DNA from 4 places in the Ideonella azotifigens genome. Region 4 is predicted to be linked to each of the others. Evidence: predicted binding sites of a transcription regulator. Region 4 holds the regulator's gene; each other region holds the start of a gene.

Region 1 (3,202 bases), on a different contig from region 4:
GCCGCGGCGCGGCGCGGCGGGCAGCAGGTTCGGGCCGTCGCGTGAGCGCAGGCGGAGCACTTCGTCGGAGGCAAGGCCGCGGGGGTTGTCGGGAGTCGGCGGCACGGCGTTCATCCTGCAGGTATCGCCGAACCGGAGGTGCTGCGCCTTGATTCAGCGCAGGCCGTTTGAACCTGGGCTGCGCTTGCGGCAGATCAAGCGCGGTGGAGCGGCACCGCCGAAGAATCCGGCGGTGCCCGCGAACCCTCGTTCGCCAAGGAGCTTGCCATGACCTATCGCAGCCTGCTGGTCCACCTGGACAGTGATGCGCAGTGCGCGGCCCGCACCCGGCTTGCCCGTCGCTTGGCCGCCGACCTGGCCTGCCACCTGGTCGGGCTGGCGCCCACCGGGCTGATCGAGCTGCAGCGGGTGGACTACGGGGGCAACCTGGCCGGCCTGGCCGAGATGGCGCGCGATGCGCTTTGCCAGGAGGCCGAAGCGGTGGCGCTGCGATTCCGGCGCGACTGCGAAGCCGCGGGCCTGCGGTCCGTTGAGACCGTGGTTGACGAGGCCCACAAGGCAGAATCCATTGTGCGCCATGCCCACTGCAGCGACCTGGCCGTGCTGAGCCAGGCCGACCCCGACGCCCCCGGCGGCCCGGCGCAGCAGGACTTGGTGGCGCGTGTGGTGCTGGAAAGCGCCCGCCCCACGCTGCTGCTGCCGTATGCCGGACATTTCGAGACGGTAGCGCAGCGGGCGCTGGTGGCCTGGGACGACAGCGCCGAGGCTGCCCGCGCGCTGCGCGACGCGCTGCCGCTGTTGCGGCGCGCCGAGCGGGTGCAGCTGGTGCTGTGGCGGCGCGGCACCGGCCTGGGCCAGCTGTCCGATGAAAGCCTGAAGCCGGTGCAGCGCTGGCTGATGTGGCAGGGCGTGACCGCCGACGTGGCCTGCCTGGCCACCGAGCTGGACATTGCCAACGCCACCCTCTCGCACGCGGCCGACACCAGCGCCGACCTGATCGTGATGGGCGCCTATGGCCATGCGCGCTGGTCCGAGCGCCTGCTGGGCGGCGCCACCCGCGGCGTGTTGCAGACGATGACCGTGCCGGTGCTGATGTCGCACTGAGCTTGGCGCGTCGCAGCGTCGCAAGCAGCCGCCTTCGCGGCCGTCCTCACGCCAGGCGCATCACGCCCGCAGGACCGCGGGTCCGCGCGCTGCGGCGCCCAGGCGTGCCAGCACGCTGCGGCAGTCGCAGCCTGTGGCTGACGCAGCCTGCTGGTTGGCGCCGGCTGGGAACGCCAGCGCGAGTTCACGCCAGTCATGCTCGGCCAGGAATTGCTCGGCCAGTGGCAAGACCTGCTGCTCTTCGGCGGCCATGTGCGCGCGCTGGAACAGCGTGTAGCGGCGGACCAGCCGCTCGAAGGTCTCGCGCCGGGACGTGCCCATCATCTCGAAGCGCAGCAGCGCGTGCTCCAGTTCGCGCAACCAGCGCTGGCCCTGTGCGTGCTCGTTGTCCAGGCGGTCCAGCAGGCAGCGGGTCATCGGCACGCTGGCGCGCAGCTTGGGGAACAGCAGCTCCGACTCCTTGCGGTGATGCTGTTGCTCCGGGGATTCTTCCAGGCCCCACAGCAGCGCCCGCAGTTCATCAAAATCGGGCAGGACTTCTGCCGCAGGGTGCTTGGCCAGACCTTGTGCCAAGGCATCCAGCAATTGGCAGGTGATGCTGTGCTCTTGCAGGATGACAAGGGTGGCGGGATGCAGCATCGGGCCGGCCGGATGCGGCGCGAGGGATCCGGCTGTGTCGGGTGTCATCAGCAGTTGTGGCTGACCATGGTCGGGCGCGTTCATCTGGGTTTCCCGGAGTGGCGTCTTCGACACTACGCGGGCGCCGGCCACGCCGGCTTGACCTGCAACAAGTTCTGCCTGCTTGCGCGGCCGGGCCTTCCTGCGCCTTGGCCCGGTCAGCGCGTCGCAGCCTCCAGCGCCTGTTGCAGCGCCTGGCCTTGTCCGCTGGGCAGCGAAAGTTGCTGCGGCGGCTGGGTATCGTGCTGCCAGCGCAGGCTGTCGCCTTCCCACCAAAGCAGCTCGGCAACCTGGCCATCGCGCAGCAGCCGCAGCGCCTGGGCCGGCGCGCTGCCGGCGGGCAGGGCGGGCTGCCAGGTCGTGCCGGCCGCGGCCTGGTCCAGCGTGGCCAGCCAGTCCCGCAGCGCAGGCGTCACGGGCTGTGGCGGGGTGTCGCCGCCGCGCTGCCAGGTCCAGCGTGCAGGCTCGGTGGCCAGGGCCTGACGCAGGGCAGTCAGCGCGGCGACGGCTGGCGCAGGCAGGGCCGGCGCCATGCGGGCCAGGGTGTGGGTGGACGCGCCGGCAATGGCGGCCAAGCCGGCCTGTGGCGAGCGTTCGGAACGGGCCTGAGCCCTGGTTTCGGCCTGCGCCACCTCAACCGGCGGCGTGGCAACCGGCTTGGCGGCTTCGGCGACAGGTGCAGGCACCGGGGCGGCGGCATTGGACACGGCGTCGGCCATGGCGCCGATCTTGGCGGAGGCAATGGCCGTGGCAGGCGGAGGCGGCGCGGCAGGTGCCTGCGCGGCTGCGGGCGCTGCGGGAGGGGCAGGCGAGGGGGTCGCCTCGGCCAGCGCGACGGCTTGCGGTGGCGCTGCCTTGCGCGCAGCCAGGACCGGCGCTGGCGCGGGCTTGGGCGTCTGCTTGGGCGCTTCGGCTTGCTGCCGCTCGACCTTGCCTTCCAGCTGCGGGCGAACGTCGATTGCTGCGGGCGCTGCGGCATCGGCCATCTGCTCGGCCATTTGCTCGGCCTGCGGCGCAGTGGGTGAAGTGCCTGCGGTTGTCGAGGCCGCCTGCGCGGGCTCACGCAGCGGCCCGAGGTCGCTGGCTTGCTCGCGCCACATCAGGCCCACCAGCACCGCGAGCATCACGCCGGCAAAGCCACTGGCGGCAGACGGCCGGCTCAGCCAGTCCCACCAGCTTTTGCGCGACCGCGCAGGAGGTGCCGGCCTGAGGTCGCGTGCCTTGGCCTGGGCCTCGCGCAGGATGGCTTCGCTCAGGGCCGGCGGCGGGCCGGCGAGGGCATCCGGGGCGTGCTTCAGCGCGCTCTGCAGGTAGGCGTCGCGTGCTTCGTCATTCATGACAACCCCTCGGCCGCCGAATACCTCGGCCGATCCCCCGGGGGGGGCGAGTGCGGACAACAGGCCTCCAGTGGAGGGCTGTT
Region 2 (3,202 bases), on a different contig from region 4:
TCGGGCGTGGATCCGGTTCGCTGCAGCAGCTTGGTCAGGCCGATGATCGCGTTCAGCGGCGTGCGGATCTCATGGCTCATGTTGGCCAGGAACGCCGACTTCATGCGATTGGCGGCCTCTGCTGCGAGGCGCGCCTGCTCGGTCCTTTCGCGCAGCTCCGTAACGTCGCGCAGCACGGCCGTGTAGTAACGCTGGCCATCGACGTCCAGCTTGGAGATCGACACTTCCACCGGGAGGTGCTGGCCGTCTGCACGCACGGCAAACACGGCGCGCTCTGCGCCCATGCGCCGCTTGGCAGAGCCACGGGCACCGAACTCCCGGACGAAACTGCTGTGTTCGGCCCAAGCCGACTGAGGCAACAGCGTCTCCAGCGTGCGCCCGAGCATGTCGCTGCTGCTGCGCGTGAACATTTCCTCTGCGGCGGGATTGAACAGCACGATCCGCTGTTCACCGTCCAACACCACCACCGCGTCCATGACGGATCCAATGATCTGGTCGAAGCGCAGCTCGTGGTGGCGCAAGTGCCGCTGCATCGCCGTTCGGCCCACTTCGCTCAAGTGCAATGCGTTCGCGGTTCGCCAGATCAGCAGCGCGAACAACAGGGTGTAGGCCACGGTGATGAGCGCAATGCCGAAAGTGCCTTGCACCTGCCCCCGGCGCTCGGCAAACAGCAGCAGCCAGCCCAGAATGAAGGGGCCGCACAGCACATAGGGCAACAGCCGCCGCGCGGCCATGCCACCAGCCCCCTTGTCGACCAACAGGCGCATCAGGCCCTCCGAGGGCCTGGCCAGCAGCGCGCCGAGGCACAACACCACGAGCCCGATCGCCGTGTGCAGCGCGAGCGTTGAATAAGCCCCCACGCCGTACAAGGCCTCCACGCCATAGGCGTAGCCCACGCAGGCCAGCAGGCCGATCAGCGCCCCGACCGTGGCGGCCCCCTGCGCCACCGGTCGCCAGGGGCTGGCATCCAGCAGCAGCAGCGCCAGCGCAGCACACAACAGCCCGGCGGCCGTGGCCTCGGCCATGCGGCCCGCGGGCGCATGGGCATGCGGATCCACCTCGACACGGATCAACAGCTGGTCAATGCCGAGATCTGCTGGCAACAGGTATTCGGCCAGCGTCAGCAGACAGATCAGCACCACACAACCCAACATCGAAGCGCGAAACACACGCACTGCGCGCGTGGTGGCGGAGGTGCTGGAGGTGGCCAGCGCAATGCCGGCGAACAGGAAGCACACCGCCGTGTTCGGCTTCATCGAAGCAAAGTCGGGCTGGATGCGCGTGAGCCACGGCACCGTCAGCACCCAGCCCACCAACACCACGACACCCAAGCCCGCCACGGCGACGCCAGACGACTTCGCCATCCGCAGCGAATTCGCCACCAGCGTTGCGTCAAGATTGTCGACAGGTGTCAAGACTGCTCCACCCCCAGAGCCACTCTGGCTCGTTGGTTTCAGCCTACTGCCGGGCCGCTGGCGCGGCGTTGCGGCAACTCAATGCTCAGAGCGCCCGAGGGCCGACGCTGGCGCCGGTTTCAACGCCACGCAGGGAAAGCCGGCGACATGCAGGACATGCTGGCGAAATTGACGAATGTCAAACAAGGGCCGGGGAGAAAGGTGAGACTCGTGATTCCTCTGGCACTGGGTCGAGGCCACCGCACATGTACCACCGAATCCTGGTCCCCGTTGACGGAAGCCCGACCAGCCGGCGCGGCCTGCAAGAAGCGATTGCCATCGCGAAGGCAGCGGCGGCACCATCCGCCTGCTGCACGCTGTGGACGACCTCCGCTTCGTGACCTGAACCGGAGAAGCCGCTTGCCTGAATCCCAGCCAGCTTCCGCGTCCTCACACGACCCCTTCCCCCTGCTCGAGCGGCACAGGCCGCATGCCGACGAGAACTCATGGGAAGCGCAGATCGCGCTCACGCTTGCGATGCGCGCCGTCGGCGAGTCGCTTCTGCGGGGTGTTTTTGAAACCGCGCTGGACGGCATCGTGATGACTGGCGAAGACCAACTCATCGTGCTGGCCAATGCCGCTGCCGCTCGCATGCTCGGCTGCTCGTCGTCGCAGGACATGGTGGGCTCACCCCTGGCGCGCTTCATTCCCGAATCCTGCCGGGCCATGCATGGCGATGCCATGCGCAAATTCGGCAGGAGCGGCGCCGCTGTGCGGCACATGGGGCGGCGGCGCGAGGTACAGGCCATGCGGACCGATGGCACGCTGTTTCCAGCGGAGGCCACCATTTCCCACATCGAGATCGATGGCCTCGGGCTCTACACAGCCACGCTGCGGGACATGAGCGAAGCCCGGCAGGCCGAACAAGCCTTGCGCGACAGCGAAGCCATGCTCCGCCGCCTGCTGATGAACCTGCCGGAGGCGGTGTTCGTCAACAGCGGCAATCGTGTCAGCTTCGTCAACGAGGCCGCCCAACGGCTGTTTGGTGGCGACGAGGCCGCGTTGCTCGGCCGTGCCCCGTTGGAGCTGATTGCCCCGCAATCCCGCGCGCTGGTGCACGCCCGCATCGCGGCGCTGAGCCCGCGGGCACCTGTCGCTCCGTTGACGGAACTCGGCATACAGCGGCTGGACGGCAGCGAGCGGCGCGTGGAATCCGTGGGCACGCTGATCGCTCATCGCGGAGAAAGCGCCATCCTGGTGGTGCTGCGCGATGTGACCGAACTGCGCCAGGCACGCACGGCGCTGGAGCAATCCCATGCGGACCTGCAACGCCTGGTCGCAGCGCTGGAGCAGACGCTGATGACGGAGCGCAAGCGCATTGCGCGCGAGCTACACGATGATCTTCAGCAGACGCTTTCGGCAATCCGCATGGACACGTTTTTGCTGCGCGAGAACTGCGGTGGCCCCAACGATGCAGCGACGCTGGCGCGCATCGACGGCTTGGCCGAAGCTGCGATGGCTTCGACGCGGCGACTTGTCAACGACCTTCGCCCCTTGCCGCTGGAGGAAATGGGGCTGACCGAAGCGCTCAAAGCCATGGCTCAGCGCTTCGCAGAGCGCTCCGGCATTACCTGCGAGGTGACCGTGCCGCCACCTGACGCGGCAAACGAGCCTGCCGCGACGCTGGCGCACTGCCTCTTCCGCGTGGCCCAGGAGGCACTGAACAACGTTGGCAAGCATGCGCACTGCCGCCAGGCCGAGGTCTCGCTCAGGCGTGATCAGGACGGCGGCTGGACGCTGAGGATCCG
Region 3 (3,202 bases), on a different contig from region 4:
AAGGTAGGCGCCCAGCAGACCGCGCGGCTGGAAAGGCAGGTCGGCCTTGGTCATGCCGCCAATCAGCAACTCGGCGAGCCGGGCCGGTGGCAGCTCGGCCAGCGCGGCGCGCAGCTCTTCGAGCATGCCGGGGCCCACGGTGTCCGGCGCGATCTTGCGTTCCAGCAGCCAGCGCTTGGCCTCTGGCAGCGCCAGGGTCTGGGCCAGCAGCTCGTGCAGCTCCAGCACCTCGATGTCGCGGCTGCGCATCTCGTGCACGAACTGCGCAAAGTCGCGCTGTGCGCGCTCCACCCACAGCACGTCATCGAACAGCAACTCGTGGCAGTTGGCCGGGGTCAGGCGGCGATGGGCCAGGCCGGGGCGGCAGACCAGCACGCTGCGCAGGCGGCCGACTTCGGAAAAAACACCTTGTTGCATCATGCGTCCTTCAGATCTTGGCCAGGTCCAGCGAGCCATTGGCCAGCATGGCCAGCGTCGCCGCCGCTGCCGCCACCAGCACCGCGGCCAGCGCCCATTCGGCCCCGCGCAGCACGCTGCGACCCTGGGCCCGCTGGGACCAGGCATGCACCGCCAGGCCAGGCGCGTAGATCAGCGCCGTGAGCAGCAGGTAGATCGGGCCAGCCGCGTACAGCAGCCAGAGGCTGTAGACCGTGGCCACGCCGCCGGTCAGGCCGAGCGCTGCGCCGCCCTTGCGCAGCGAGAGCTTGAGTGCGAACAGTGCGCACAAGAGGTAGGGCACCAGGATGGTCGAGGTGGCCAGCTTGATCAGCGCCAGGTAGGCATCTCCGGCGAAGAAGGACAGCAGCAGCATCAGCTGCACCACGCCATTGCTCCACCACAGCGCGGTCGTCGGCGCGCCCTGCGCGTTCTCGCGCTCGAAGGCCGCGGGGAAGACCCGCTCCTTGCCGGCAGAAAACGGCACCTCGGCGGCCAGCATGGTCCAGGACAGCATCGCGCCACCCACCGAGAGCAGCACGCCACCCAGCATCAGCACGGCACCCCAGGAGCCCACCGCCCGCTCCAGCACGGCAGCGGTTGACGGGTTCTTCATCGCGGCCAGCTCGGCCTGCGGCACCACGCCCAGCGAGAGCAGCGTGATGGCCATGTAGAGCACGATCGTCAGCAGGAAGCCGATGACGGTGGCACGGCCCACGTCGCCAGGTTCACGCGCCCGGCCCGAGAAGACCGCCGCCCCTTCGATGCCGATGAAGGCCCAGACGGTGACCAGCATGGTCGACTTGACCTGGCCGAACACAGGGCCCAGGGCTTCGCTGCCCCAGAAGTCCAGCGAGAAGCTGCGGGCCTGGAAGGCCAGCGCCACCAGCACGCCGAACAGCGCCAGCGGCACCAGCTTGGCCAGCGTGACGACGGTGTTCACCGCCGCAGCCGACTTCACGCCGCGCAGCACCAGCGCGTGATAGAGCCACAGCAGCACCGACGCGCCGGCAATGCCGGCCGCCGTGTTGCCATCGCCAAAGCCAAGGTTCGGCAGGAAGTAGGCCAGCGACGAGAAGATGATGATGAGGTAGCCGGCATTGCCGATCACCGCCGAGAGCCAGTAACCCCAGGCCGAGTTGAAGCCGACAAAGTCGCCAAAGCCGGCACGGGCATAACCGTAGACGCCGCCAATCGCATCGGGCGCCTGTCGTGACAGCTGCACGAACATCAGCGCCAGCGACAGCATGCCCACCGCCGTCACCGCCCAGCCCAGCAGGATGGCACCGGCACCGGCACCCGCTGCCATGTTCTGCGGCAGCGAGAACACGCCCGAGCCAATCATCGAGCCGACGACCAGGCTGCTGAGCGCGCCCAGCCCCAACGCGCCCCGGCCCCCGACCGCCACGACGGGCGATGCGCGTGGCACTTCTGCAAGGCGCGGCAACGGCCGCGAACTGCGGAGAGGAGGGTGCGAATTCATGGCCTTGATCCCGGACTTTTGTGACATCAGTCACTCTAGGCCGGTGCCTGGCTCGCACCTTGACATCCATCAACCGCGCCACCAGAAGCGCCGCGCGGTCGCCGCGCTCCTCCAGCCGCTCATCAAGCGCGCATCAAACGCGGCAGCGCGCCGATCTGCAGCGTCGGCTGATCAGCCCTGGATGCCGCGGCGCGGCGGACGGGCCGCCCGGGCGAAGGCCTGTTCGGCGTGGGCCAGCAGGCGGCTGTCCAGCGGGCGGAAACGGGGCGTTGAGGGGGAAGCCATCAAGGCCTTCCATTCGCTGTCCGAATGCGCGCTGGTGCCCAGGCCGCGGTTGAACAGCGTGAGCGCCACAGCAGGGCTCACACCCAGCGCATCGACCAGGTCGCGCAAGCGCTGGTTGTTGCCGGCATCGGGGCCAGCGTCGGCGGCCTGCGCATCATTGGCAGACTGCTGGCTGCCAGGCAAGGCGGGGGAGGCGGACATCATCGACGGGCTCATGGGCCGCATGCTAACGACAGGCCACGAGCCTTCGCCACCCCTCTTTTAGGGGTTATCGGAAACCTGTTTGCCCCGCAGCACTGGGCGATTCAGGCCATCGGCGGCGCGCCCCGCAGGGTCTCGACCAGCACGCGCAGCCCTGCTTCCAGCCGGCTGGCCGAGACCTGCGGCGAACCGGTGCCGGCGCGCGCACACAGCAGCGAAGCCATCGGCGTCATCGCGATTGCCGGGTGCGCCGGCCGCCGGCTGCAATTCGCGCCGCCGCCCGACATCTCGCGCCGCCTGGCGCCGTTCCGTCGCATCCGCGGTGCGAGGCAGGGCGAGCACTCCTAGAGTCCGCTCATTCGCCAACCACGGGAGTCCTCATGAAAGCATTGTTCACCGCCGCCGCCGCCGGCCTCGCACTGGCTTTCTTCGCCACGCTGGCGCACGCCGAAGCGCCGGGCGGCTGCGCCAAGGTCGAGGTGCAGAACCTGCGCACCGGCCAGGGGCCGTTGATGGTTGCGGCCTACACGGACGTTGCCAGCTTCCGCAAGACCGCGGCAAGCCAGCTGCAACTGGCGGTGACTGGCGAGACGATGGCGATCCAGGTCTGCGGCCTGACCGGCGACACTGTCGCGCTGACGGCCTATCAAGACCTGAACGCCAACGGCAAGATGGACGCCAACCCGTTTGGCATGCCGACCGAGCCCTGGGGCGCCTCGGGCAAGGTCGCAATGATGGGACCGAGCTGGGACTCGGCACAGGTGCCGCTGGGCACCGAGACCCTCGTCGTCAAGCTCT
Region 4 (3,202 bases):
CGAGATCTTCCTGTGGATAGAGCGCCGCTTCGAGGGCGAACGCGGCGCCCGCATGAAGCTGGACGCCGGCCCATGGACGCTGAACAAGCTCTGGCGCAAGGGCGGCAAGCACGTGGTGTGGGTGCTGCTGGGCCTGTGGACAGGCTTCACCTTCGTGGGCTATTTCACGCCGATCCACAGCCTGTGGACCGAGGCCTTCACGCTGGACTTCGGCCCCTGGGAATGGTTCTGGGTCAATTTCTACGGCCTGGCCACCTACGGCAACGCTGGTTTCCTGCGCGAGCAGGTCTGCCAGTACATGTGCCCGTACGCGCGCTTCCAGAGCGCGATGTTTGACAAGGACACGCTGATCGTCAGCTACGACAGCGCTCGCGGCGACCCACGCGGCACGCGCGCCCGCGGCACCGACCTGGCGAGCGCCGGCCTGGGCCAGTGCATCGACTGCAGCCTGTGCGTGCAGGTCTGCCCGGCCGGCATCGACATCCGCGAGGGGCTGCAGTACGAATGCATCGCCTGCACCGCCTGCATCGACGCCTGCGACGGTGTGATGGACAAGATGCACTATCCGCGCGGCCTGATCCGCTATGCCACGCAGAATGCGCTGGCCCGGCAGGAACCGCATCCGGACCTCACCAAGCCGCCCAAGCCAGCGCTTGACCTGCCGCACCTGCTGCGGCCCCGGGTGCTGATCTATGGCGCGGTGCTGATCGTCATCGCCGTCGCGTTTGTCACCAGCCTCAGTCTGCGCCGCACGCTGAAGGTGGACGTGGTGCGCGACCGCGCCACGCTGGCGCGCATCGTTGAAGACGGCCTGGTCGAGAACGTCTTCCGGCTGCAGTTGATGAATGCCACCGAGCAGCCACAGCGCTATCACGTGGCAGTGCAGGGCATTCCCGGCGCTGTGCTGTCCGGCAGCCCGGAGGTCAGCCTGCTGCCTGCCGAAGCCCGCTGGGTGACGCTCGCGGTGCGGGTGCCGCCCGAGCAGGCGGCGGCCTTGAAACCGGGCGCCCACCCGATCCGTTTCGAGGTGTCGCCGCTGGGCGCCGCGGGTGCCGCGGTGAGCGAAAAGTCCTCGTTTGTGATCCCCCGCTGATTCCGCCAACAAGGAGACAAGCCATGAAGGCAAGGCCCATCGAACAGTTTCAACCGACCTTGCCCTGGTGGCGGGTGCCCACTGCCTGGATGGTGTTTGGCGGCCCCGCCCTCGTGGTGGTGGCGAGCTTCGCCACCTTCGGCCTGGCGCTGCACGGCCGGGACCGGCCGCTGCTGGAGGCGGGCAGCGCAGAGCAGGGGGCCACGACCGATGCCATGCAGGCGCGCAATCATGCTGCCAGCCCCGCACGCCGTTGAGGAAGACGAGCCGGAGGAGCGCACCGTCGCTTTCCGGCCCAGGCTTCGCAGCAGGCTGCTGCTGGTGCTCTGGCCTGCATTCGTGATGGCGGGCCTGCTCGCCGGCCTGATGTTCGCCTTCGTGGACCCCGGCAGCGTGCACGACCTGCCAGGCAGCGGCGAATCCGAATGGTCGCGCAACGCCATCTGTTCGCTGGCATTCCTGGTCTTCTGGGTCACGACCGCCATTTCGTCGGCCGCTACTTTGTGGCTGGTGGGCGGCTTGCGGCGCGAGCGCGAGGCGGCGCCCGAATGACCGCTGGCGCCGCGGAGCGTGTCACGCAGGGGGGTGGCACCGCCGCGGCTCGGCTGGATCAGCCGTGCGCGTTGTTTACCAGGCGCTGCAAGGCCTCGGGGTCCAGCACGTCGATCTGCCGCTGGCGTACCGCCAGCACGCCGTCTTCCTGGAACTTCGAGAAGCAGCGGCTCACGGTCTCCAGCTTCAGGCCCAGGTAGGTGCCAATCTCCTCGCGTGTCATGCGCAGCACAAGTGACGAGGGCGAGAAGCCGCGCGCCTTGAGCCGCTGCGAGAGGTTCAGCAGGAACACTGCCAGGCGCTCTTCGGCTCGCATGCTGCCCAGCAGCAGCATCACGCCATGGTCGCGCACGATCTCGCGGCTCATGATCTTGTGGAACTGGCGCTGCAGGCCGGGGAATTCGCGCGAGAGCTGCGTGAGCTGGCTGTAGGGAATCACGCAGACCTGAGAGTCCTCCAGCGCCACGGCGTCGCAGGCATGGTGGTCGTTGCCAATGCCGTCCAGCCCCAGCAATTCGCCTGCCATCTGGAAGCCGGTGACCTGGTCGCGTCCGTCTTCAGGCGTGATGCGGGTCTTGAAGAAGCCGGTGCGCACCGCGTAGACCGCTTCGAACGGATCGCCGTGGCGAAACAGCGTGTGGCCGCGGCGCACGCTGCGGCGGGTGGCAACCATGCCGTCCAGGCGTTGCAGTTCGTCGTCCGGAATGCCCACCGGCAGGCACAGCTCGCGCAGATTGCAGTGTGAGCAGGCCACATTGGGCTTGGCCTGGGCGGCGCAGGCATCGGTCAGGGGAATCATGGCGGGGCAGTCTTGATGTGAGACAACAAAGGTCCGGGACCTGATTGTTCAAGCCCGGCTGCTGTGGGCGCTTGCGCCAGATCAAGCCGGCCAAGGCCGGTGCCGGGCAGCATGCCGGGCATGACAGTCCTTTCGTCGACCTCCGCTGGCGCAGAGCAGGCGTCGCCGCTGCTGCCCGAGGCCTTGCTGCGGCGCTTCGACGCCCCCGGCCCGCGCTACACCTCCTACCCCACGGCAGACCGCTTCGTCGAAGCCTTCGGCCCGGCCGAGTGCCGCCGAGCGCTGGCGTTGCGCGGCGGCGGCGCGGCGCTGGGCGGGCCGCTGTCGGTCTACGTGCACATCCCGTTCTGCGAGTCGGTCTGCTACTACTGCGCCTGCAACAAGGTCATCACCCGCCACCACGAGCGCGCCACCGAATACCTGCAGGCGCTGGACACCGAGATCGGCCTGGTGCGCGCCGCACTGGGCGACGGCCCGTCGGCTTCGCAGCTGGTCTCGCAGCTGCACCTGGGCGGCGGCTCGCCGACCTTCCTGTCCGACGAGGAGCTGGGCCGCCTGCTGGCCTCGCTGCGCGCCGCCTTCGGCTTCACCGAGGGTGCGGAGCTCTCGATCGAGGTCGACCCGCGCACCGTCAGCGCCGAGCGCCTGGCCCACCTGCGCACACTGGGCTTCAACCGCATCAGCTTCGGCGTGCAGGACTTCGATCCGCAGGTGCAGCAGGCGGTGCACCGCGTGCAGCCGTTCGAAAGCGTGAAAGC

Evidence for each region. The regulator FNR, encoded in region 4, switches genes on or off when oxygen is low (the NO sensors DNR and NnrR bind a similar motif). The targets are predictions, from matches to a motif close to TTGATNNNNATCAA.
Region 1: the regulator FNR is predicted to act here: its motif matches at 1,882-1,895, upstream of LRH25_RS31585 (hemerythrin domain-containing protein).
Region 2: the regulator FNR is predicted to act here: its motif matches at 1,584-1,597, upstream of LRH25_RS28380 (universal stress protein).
Region 3: the regulator FNR is predicted to act here: its motif matches at 1,978-1,991, upstream of LRH25_RS16490 (basic amino acid/polyamine antiporter).

What each region holds. Positions count from the first base shown of each region.
Region 1 covers NZ_JAJNKD010000027.1:67,159-70,360, forward strand. Annotated here, with positions in the region: gene LRH25_RS31575 (cation-translocating P-type ATPase) at 1-105, opposite strand, end outside; gene LRH25_RS31580 (universal stress protein) at 268-1,104, shown strand; gene LRH25_RS31585 (hemerythrin domain-containing protein) at 1,165-1,827, opposite strand; gene LRH25_RS31590 (hypothetical protein) at 1,941-3,119, opposite strand.
Region 2 covers NZ_JAJNKD010000020.1:130,063-133,264, reverse strand. Annotated here, with positions in the region: gene LRH25_RS28385 (hybrid sensor histidine kinase/response regulator) at 1-1,415, opposite strand, end outside; gene LRH25_RS28380 (universal stress protein) at 1,661-1,795, shown strand; gene LRH25_RS28375 (PAS domain-containing sensor histidine kinase) at 1,932-3,202, shown strand, end outside.
Region 3 covers NZ_JAJNKD010000007.1:130,821-134,022, reverse strand. Annotated here, with positions in the region: gene arcA (arginine deiminase) at 1-417, opposite strand, end outside; gene LRH25_RS16490 (basic amino acid/polyamine antiporter) at 428-1,918, opposite strand; gene LRH25_RS16485 (hypothetical protein) at 2,090-2,407, opposite strand; gene LRH25_RS32815 (hypothetical protein) at 2,509-2,637, opposite strand; gene LRH25_RS16480 (DUF2141 domain-containing protein) at 2,785-3,202, shown strand, end outside.
Region 4 covers NZ_JAJNKD010000004.1:424,195-427,396, reverse strand. Annotated here, with positions in the region: gene ccoG (cytochrome c oxidase accessory protein CcoG) at 1-1,093, shown strand, start outside; gene LRH25_RS12400 (hypothetical protein) at 1,117-1,350, shown strand; gene LRH25_RS12395 (hypothetical protein) at 1,325-1,645, shown strand; gene fnr (fumarate/nitrate reduction transcriptional regulator Fnr) at 1,704-2,444, opposite strand; gene hemN (oxygen-independent coproporphyrinogen III oxidase) at 2,565-3,202, shown strand, end outside.